DNA from 2 places in the Clostridium sp. LS3 genome. Region 2 is predicted to be linked to the other one. Evidence: a T-box and tRNA genes for the amino acid it is inferred to sense, from the RefSeq annotation. Region 2 holds a T-box; the other holds one or more tRNA genes.
What was found. A T-box is a leader RNA that pairs with one kind of tRNA and senses whether it is charged. The one in region 2 lies ahead of ileS (isoleucine--tRNA ligase), so its partner is inferred to be a tRNA-Ile.
Positions count from the first base shown of each region.

Region 1: it encodes a tRNA-Ile, which carries the amino acid that the T-box ahead of ileS (isoleucine--tRNA ligase) is inferred to sense. The anticodon was not compared.

Region 1 covers NZ_CM143921.1:217,781-222,219, forward strand. Annotated here, with positions in the region: rRNA gene ACZJV1_RS01030 (16S ribosomal RNA) at 19-1,534, shown strand; tRNA gene ACZJV1_RS01035 (tRNA-Ala) at 1,639-1,714, shown strand; tRNA gene ACZJV1_RS01040 (tRNA-Ile) at 1,718-1,794, shown strand; rRNA gene ACZJV1_RS01045 (23S ribosomal RNA) at 1,914-4,439, shown strand, end outside.
Region 2 covers NZ_CM143921.1:115,392-119,830, reverse strand. Annotated here, with positions in the region: gene ileS (isoleucine--tRNA ligase) at 1-2,555, opposite strand, end outside; T-box leader at 2,738-2,999, opposite strand; gene ACZJV1_RS00540 ((2Fe-2S)-binding protein) at 3,294-3,512, shown strand; gene ACZJV1_RS00535 (hypothetical protein) at 3,596-3,778, opposite strand; gene ACZJV1_RS00530 (class I SAM-dependent rRNA methyltransferase) at 3,949-4,439, shown strand, end outside.

The DNA of each region.
Region 1 (4,439 bases), 100 kb from region 2:
AGCAAAGAGATTAAACTTTTTATTGAGAGTTTGATCCTGGCTCAGGACGAACGCTGGCGGCGTGCCTAACACATGCAAGTCGAGCGAGGGGAGTTTCTTCGGAAGCAAACCTAGCGGCGGACGGGTGAGTAACACGTGGGCAACCTGCCTTATAGAGGGGAATAGCCTTCCGAAAGGAAGATTAATACCGCATAACATTGCTTTTTCGCATGAAGAAGCAATTAAAGGAGCAATCCGCTATAAGATGGGCCCGCGGCGCATTAGCTAGTTGGTGAGGTAACGGCTCACCAAGGCGACGATGCGTAGCCGACCTGAGAGGGTGATCGGCCACATTGGGACTGAGATACGGCCCAGACTCCTACGGGAGGCAGCAGTGGGGAATATTGCACAATGGGGGAAACCCTGATGCAGCAACGCCGCGTGAGTGATGAAGGTCTTCGGATCGTAAAGCTCTGTCTTCAGGGACGATAATGACGGTACCTGAGGAGGAAGCCACGGCTAACTACGTGCCAGCAGCCGCGGTAATACGTAGGTGGCGAGCGTTGTCCGGATTTACTGGGCGTAAAGGGAGCGTAGGCGGATTTTTAAGTGAGATGTGAAATACCCGGGCTCAACTTGGGTGCTGCATTTCAAACTGGAAGTCTAGAGTGCAGGAGAGGAGAGTGGAATTCCTAGTGTAGCGGTGAAATGCGTAGAGATTAGGAAGAACACCAGTGGCGAAGGCGACTCTCTGGACTGTAACTGACGCTGAGGCTCGAAAGCGTGGGGAGCAAACAGGATTAGATACCCTGGTAGTCCACGCCGTAAACGATGAATACTAGGTGTAGGGGTTGTCATGACCTCTGTGCCGCCGCAAACGCATTAAGTATTCCGCCTGGGGAGTACGGTCGCAAGATTAAAACTCAAAGGAATTGACGGGGGCCCGCACAAGCAGCGGAGCATGTGGTTTAATTCGAAGCAACGCGAAGAACCTTACCTAGACTTGACATCTCCTGCATTACTCTTAATCGAGGAAGTCCTTTCGGGGACAGGATGACAGGTGGTGCATGGTTGTCGTCAGCTCGTGTCGTGAGATGTTGGGTTAAGTCCCGCAACGAGCGCAACCCCTATTGTTAGTTGCTACCATTAAGTTGAGCACTCTAGCGAGACTGCCCGGGTTAACCGGGAGGAAGGTGGGGATGACGTCAAATCATCATGCCCCTTATGTCTAGGGCTACACACGTGCTACAATGGCAAGTACAAAGAGATGCAATACCGTAAGGTGGAGCCAAACTATAAAACTTGTCTCAGTTCGGATTGTAGGCTGAAACTCGCCTACATGAAGCTGGAGTTGCTAGTAATCGCGAATCAGAATGTCGCGGTGAATACGTTCCCGGGCCTTGTACACACCGCCCGTCACACCATGAGAGTTGGCAATACCCAAAGTTCGTGAGCTAACCCGTAAGGGAGGCAGCGACCTAAGGTAGGGTCAGCGATTGGGGTGAAGTCGTAACAAGGTAGCCGTAGGAGAACCTGCGGCTGGATCACCTCCTTTCTATGGAGAAATCTAGTAAGCAAGAAGCTTATCTAGTATAGTTTAAAAGAAGGTTTAAACTTAACTTCTGTTCAATTTTGAGGGATTTACCTCAAAATTAATGTGGGGGTATAGCTCAGTTGGGAGAGCACTTGCCTTGCACGCAAGGGGTCAAGGGTTCGAATCCCTTTACCTCCACCACATGGGTCTATAGCTCAGCTGGTTAGAGCGCACGCCTGATAAGCGTGAGGTCGATGGTTCGAGTCCATTTAGACCCACCATTGTTCTTTGAAAATTGCACATGAATAAAAAACAACTTTAATTAACAACGTTAATTGAGAAGTGACAACAAGCCAAAAATATTCTTTGTGAATAACTTTGTAATTTATAAAACCATAAAGGTCAAGCTACAAAGGGCACATGGTGAATGCCTTGGCATCAGGAGCCGATGAAGGACGTGATAAGCTGCGATAAGCTTCGGGTAGGCGCACATAGCCAGTGATCCGAAGATTTCCGAATGAGGGAACTCACATGGGAAACCCCATGTATTCTGTAGTGAATAAATAGCTGCAGAAAGGTAAACCTAGGGAACTGAAACATCTAAGTACCTAGAGGAAGAGAAAGAAAAATCGATTTTCTTAGTAGCGGCGAGCGAAAGGGAAAGAGCCCAAACCAGAGATTTATCTCTGGGGTTGCGGACAGAACATTAAGAGGAAGTTATAATTAATTGAAAACAACTGGAAAGTTGTGCCGTAGAGTGTAATAGCCACGTAAATGAAAATTATAATTACTAAGTTCTGATCCAGAGTACCACGAGACACGTGAAACCTTGTGGGAAGCAGGGAGGACCACCTCCCAAGGCTAAATACTACCTGATGACCGATAGTGAAGCAGTACCGTGAGGGAAAGGTGAAAAGAACCCCGGGAGGGGAGTGAAATAGAACCTGAAACCGTGTGCCTACAACCGGTCAAAGCCCCTTATGAGGGTGATGACGTGCTTTTTGTAGAACGAGCCAACGAGTTACGGTATGTAGCAAGGTTAAGTACTTAAGGTACGGAGCCGAAGGGAAACCGAGTCTTAATAGGGCGACTAGTTGCATGCCGTAGACCCGAAACCGGGTGACCTATCCATGGCCAGGTTGAAGCGGGGGTAAAACCCCGTGGAGGACCGAACCACGTTGCTGTTGAAAAAGCATGGGATGAGCTGTGGATAGCGGAGAAATTCCAATCGAACTCGGAGATAGCTGGTTCTCCTCGAAATAGCTTTAGGGCTAGCGTCGGATATGAGTAATGGAGGTAGAGCACTGAATGGGCTAGGGGGCATATCGCTTACCGAACCTTATCAAACTCCGAATGCCATATACTATGAGTCCGGCAGTCAGACTGCGAATGATAAGATCCGTAGTCAAAAGGGAAAAAGCCCAGATCGTCAGCTAAGGTCCCAAAGTGTAAGTTAAGTGGTAAAGGATGTGGGATTTCTAAGACAACTAGGATGTTGGCTTAGAAGCAGCCACTCATTTAAAGAGTGCGTAATAGCTCACTAGTCGAGAGATCCTGCGCCGAAAATGTCCGGGGCTCAAACTTACCACCGAAGCTACGGGTTCAAGTTTAACTTGAGCGGTAGAGGAGCGTCGTAATCGGGCTGAAGTCGTACCGTAAGGAGCGGTGGACTGATTACGAGTGAGAATGTTGGCATTAGTAGCGAGATGTAAGTGAGAATCTTACAGGCCGAAAATCTAAGGTTTCCTGGGGAAGGCTCGTCCGCCCAGGGTTAGTCGGGACCTAAGCCGAGGCCGAAAGGCGTAGGTGATGGACAATTGGTTGATATTCCAATACCACTATTATCGTTATTATCGATGGTGTGACGGAGAAGGATAGGATGTGCTAGCGATTGGAAATGCTAGTCTAAGCATTTAGGGAGTTAAGACAGGAAAATCCGTCTTAACAATTCTGAGGTGTGATGGGGAAGGCCAATTTGGCCGAAGTATCTGATTCCATGCTTCCAAGAAAAGCATCTAGAGAGAGAAGTAGTGCCCGTACCGCAAACCGACACAGGTAGATGAGGAGAGAATCCTAAGGCCATCGGAAGAATTGCAGTTAAGGAACTAGGCAAATTGACCCCGTAAGTTCGCGAGAAGGGGTGCCTGCGAGAGCAGGCCGCAGAGAATAGGCCCAAGCAACTGTTTAGCAAAAACACAGGTCTCTGCTAAAGCGTAAGCTGATGTATAGGGGCTGACGCCTGCCCGGTGCTGGAAGGTTAAGGGGAATACTTAGCGCAAGCGAAGGTGTGAACTTAAGCCCCAGTAAACGGCGGCCGTAACTATAACGGTCCTAAGGTAGCGAAATTCCTTGTCAGGTAAGTTCTGACCCGCACGAATGGCGTAATGACTTGGGCACTGTCTCAACTGCAAATCCGGCGAAGTTGTAGTGCGAGTGAAGATGCTCGCTACCCGCGATTGGACGGAAAGACCCCGTAGAGCTTTACTGTAGCTTAGCATTGAGTTTCGATATTGTCTGTACAGGATAGGTGGGAGACTGAGAAGCTAGGGCGTCAGCCTTAGTGGAGTCATCCTTGGGATACCACCCTGACAGTATTGGGATTCTAACCGGACGCCATGAATCTGGTGACGGGACATTGTTAGGTGGGCAGTTTGACTGGGGCGGTCGCCTCCAAAAAAGTAACGGAGGCGCCCAAAGGTTCCCTCAGAACGGTCGGAAATCGTTCGAAGAGTGCAAAGGCAGAAGGGAGCCTGACTGCGACACCCACAAGTGGAGCAGGGACGAAAGTCGGGCTTAGTGATCCGGTGGTACCTCGTGGGAGGGCCATCGCTCAACGGATAAAAGCTACCTCGGGGATAACAGGCTGATCTCCCCCAAGAGTCCACATCGACGGGGAGGTTTGGCACCTCGATGTCGGCTCGTCGCA
Region 2 (4,439 bases):
ACTGCCTTTATGTTAAGTTCATCTTTTATAATATCACCATAATATTCTGGAATAGCATCTGTTGATAATAGCATCTTTGAAAGTGGCTGTCTATTCTTAATATTAGATCCATTTCTAGCACTTCTTCCAAGTTTAACTATTGTGTAAGCTAAATTCATTTCTTCTTCTAAATTTTTATCAATAGCATTTTCTTTAACTTCTGGCCATGTACATAAGTGAACACTTTCTGTAGCATTTTCATCTAAGTTAACTACTAGGTTTTGATAAATCTCTTCTGATATAAATGGTACAAATGGAGATGTAACTCTAACTAATGTAGTTAATACCCTATATAATGTTACATAAGCACCAATTTTATCATCAGTTAATTCTTCTGACCAATATCTAGCTCTATTTCTTCTTACATACCAATTAGATAATTCATCAGTAAACTCTTCGATAGCTAACGCAGCTGGAGTTATTTGGTATGAATTTAAGTTATCATCTACATCTTTAATTAAAGTATTAAGCTTAGACATTATCCATTTATCCATTACATTTTCTGATTCAAAATCAGAATATTTTAATGGATTAAATTGATCTAACTCAGCATATAATACATAGAATGAATATACATTCCATAATGTACTTAAGAACTTTCTTTGAGCTTCTGAAACATCATCTACTGAGAATCTAGTTGGAAGCCATGGAGCACTTGCAGTATAGAAATGCCATCTAGTTGCATCTGCACCTTGAGCATCTAATACTTCAAATGGATCTACAACATTTCCCTTTGATTTAGACATCTTTAAGCCCTTCTTATCTAGAACGTGACCTAAAACTATACAATTTTCAAAAGGATTAGTATCAAATATAGCTGTTGAAATAGCTAATAATGTATAGAACCATCCTCTTGTTTGGTCAACAGCTTCTGATATAAATTGAGCTGGGAAGTTCTTCTCAAATAATTCCTTATTCTCAAATGGATAATGTAATTGCGCAAACGGCATTGAACCTGAATCAAACCAACAGTCAATAACTTCAGCTGTTCTTGTCATCTCTTTACTACACTTAGAACATTTTAAATGTATATTGTCTATATATGGCTTGTGAAGTTCTATATCTTCTGGAACATTAATTCCTTTTTTCTTTAAATCTTCTATGCTTCCTATACATTCCTTATGGCCACATTCACATTCCCAAATAGGAAGTGGAGTTCCCCAGTATCTATCTCTAGAAATACCCCAGTCAATAACATTTTCTAAGAACTTACCAAATCTACCTGTTCTTATGTTATCTGGATACCAATTAACCTTATTATTATTTTCTAAAAGCTTATCTCTTAAAGTTGTCATTGCAACAAACCAGCTCTCTCTTGGATAGTAAAGAAGTGGTGTGTCACATCTCCAACAATGTGGATATGAGTGAGTGTGCTTTTCTGCTTTAAATAGTTGATTATGTTCTTCTAAGTATTTAACTATACTTTCATCACACTTCTTAACAAACTTACCAGCCCAAGGAGTTACTTCTTCAACAAAGTTACCACTAGCATCAACTAAGTTTATAAAAGCAATTCCATTTTTCTTTGCAACTAAACTATCGTCTTCGCCATAAGCTGGAGCTATATGAACTATACCAGTACCATCTGATAATGTTACGTAATCACCATGAATTACTTCAAATGCCTTACCTTCAACTTTTCCAAATGGAAGTAATTGCTCATATTTAGTTCCAAGTAATTCTGTACCTTTAAATTCTTTTATTATTTCAAAATCTTCCCCTAATACTTTTGCTGCTAAATCCTTAGCTACTACTAATATTTCATCATTAACTTTAGCTTCAACATAAGTGTATGATTGATTTATACATAATGCTAAATTTGATGGAAGTGTCCATGGAGTTGTCGTCCAAGCTAGTATATACTTATTTTCTTCTCCTACAACTTTAAATTTAGCTATTGCAGTTAAGTCCTTAACATCTTTATATCCTTGTGATACTTCATGTGATGAAAGACCTGTTCCACATCTTGGGCAATAAGGCATAACCTTATGACCTTTATATAGAAGTCCTTTGTTCCACATTTGACTTAAAGCCCACCAAACTGATTCAATATATGGATTATGATAAGTAACATATGGATCTTCCATATCAACCCAGTATCCAATTTGTTCAGTCATTTTTTCCCACATATTAACGTAAGTAAAAACTGACTCTTTACATTCTGTTACAAATTTTTCTACACCATAATCTTCAATTTGATCTTTTCCTGAAATACCAAGCTTCTTTTCTATTTCAAGTTCAACTGGAAGTCCATGAGTATCCCAACCAGCTTTTCTTATAACCTTATATCCCTTCATTACCTTATATCTTGGGATTATATCCTTCATAACCCTTGTTAAAATGTGACCTACGTGAGGTCTTCCATTTGCTGTTGGAGGACCATCATAAAATGTGAAATATTCTCCATCTTGATTCATATCAAAATTCTTTTTGATAACATTATTTTCTTTCCAAAGGTCTGCTACTTCTTTTTCCATACCAACAAACCCCTTTGGTAATTCAACCTTTTTGTACATATATAAACTCCCTTCTGTTGATTAATTTATATTAAAAGCTACTAAAGCTTTAAGGTTTTACTTAAATAATATAAACTATTCTTAAGTTATATCTTAGATTATTAACTATAGATAGTTAATTATTCACAACCTAGTTGTTAATAGGTAATATAACTATTTAAGTATATAAAAAAAACTTCGCCCAATAGGACGAAGATAATTCGCTATACCACCTAAGGTTAGAGGTTCCCCATAAATATAATTCATATTTGGAAACTCTTTATTTCGAGTACAATCATACTCTATCCTTTAACGCAGGCTAACGTGAAAAACTTAATCAGTAATTTATAACCTTTCAGCCTCAAACTCCTAGGTGATTTTCATTAGTCTTCTCTATGACTTTACACCAACCAGTCACTCTCTTAAAGTATCTAACTAAGTACTTCTCCTAATCATAGCTTTTAAATATTTAATAAAATAATATAAATATAATCATTATGTTAATAATAATTATATTCTACTACAAAGTAAAATAATATAAAAGATTATATTGAAGAATATTTTATATTATTTTTCACAAAATAATAATATAACTATTTGTTTAGATATTAAAAATTAACTAATAATTTTTATCAATTAGTATTGACTTCCTACAAAAGCAGATATATAATGTAAACATAAAGAATAAACATTAAATTTATTTTTTATCCCCTTTATTTTCCTTAGTAAAATTCTTATTAATATTAGGAGGAAAACTAAATGGAAAATAACTTAAACGAACAAGTCCTTGATAAGATTACTAAAGTTTGTACTTGCAAGGCAATACCAAGATCCAAAATAAAAGATGCAATCAAAGCCGGAGCTCACACTGTAGAACAAGTTTCTAAGGCAACAGGAGCTTGTACAGGTGGATGCAGAGGCTACAGATGTACCCCTACAATCCAAAATTTGATTGATAAACATCTGGAAAATAACTAATATAGTTCCCCCAAACTATATTAGCATATAGATTATATCTCCCCTAAAACCACCTGTTATGAAATCAGGTGGTTTTTTACTCTTTAAAAAATTCTAATGGATAATCCACAATTTTTAAAAGTATCTTTACTTATATCAATATGTTCTAATTCCTTATTTTTATAATTATCTTTTGTTATACTTTCACAAGTTAATTTATCTATTGTATTTTCCACATACTTTCTTATTCTTCTTGGAGTTGGTATAACAATTGCCTTAAATATCATATATATCTCCCCAAATAATTGCTTTATACTATAATTATATTTGTGTTTATATTTAATATTCATTTAAATATAACTTTCAGTATTTTTAGTTGCATTTATATAACAAATATATACTAAAATTTTAATTATGCTATAATCTTATAAGAGTTATTATGGAAGGAGCTAATTTAATGGCAAGTAAATTCTATTTACATAAAGGAAAAAATAAAAGAGCTGAACAAGGAAGACCTTGGATATATGTTGATGAAATAAATGAATATGATGGAGATTATGAAAATGGAGATATAGTTGAAGTATATAACCATAAAGGATTCTTCATTGGCAAAGGTTATATAAATGATAGAAGTAAAATAACTATAAGAATAATGACTAATGATATTAATGAAGAAATAGATGAGGAATTTTTTAAAAAGAGATTTTCCAATGCCTTTGAATATAGAAAAACAGTTATAGACACATCATCTTGCAGATTCATCTTTGGAGAAGCTGATTTTTTACCTGGTCTTACAGTAGATAAATTTGAAGATTACTATGTAATTCAAATTTCTACTTTAGGAATGGATCAATATAGAGATATAATAGTAAAAATTTTAGTTGATGAGTATGGTGCTAAAGGTGTTTATGAAAGAAGTGATATTAAGACAAGAGAAATTGAAGGCCT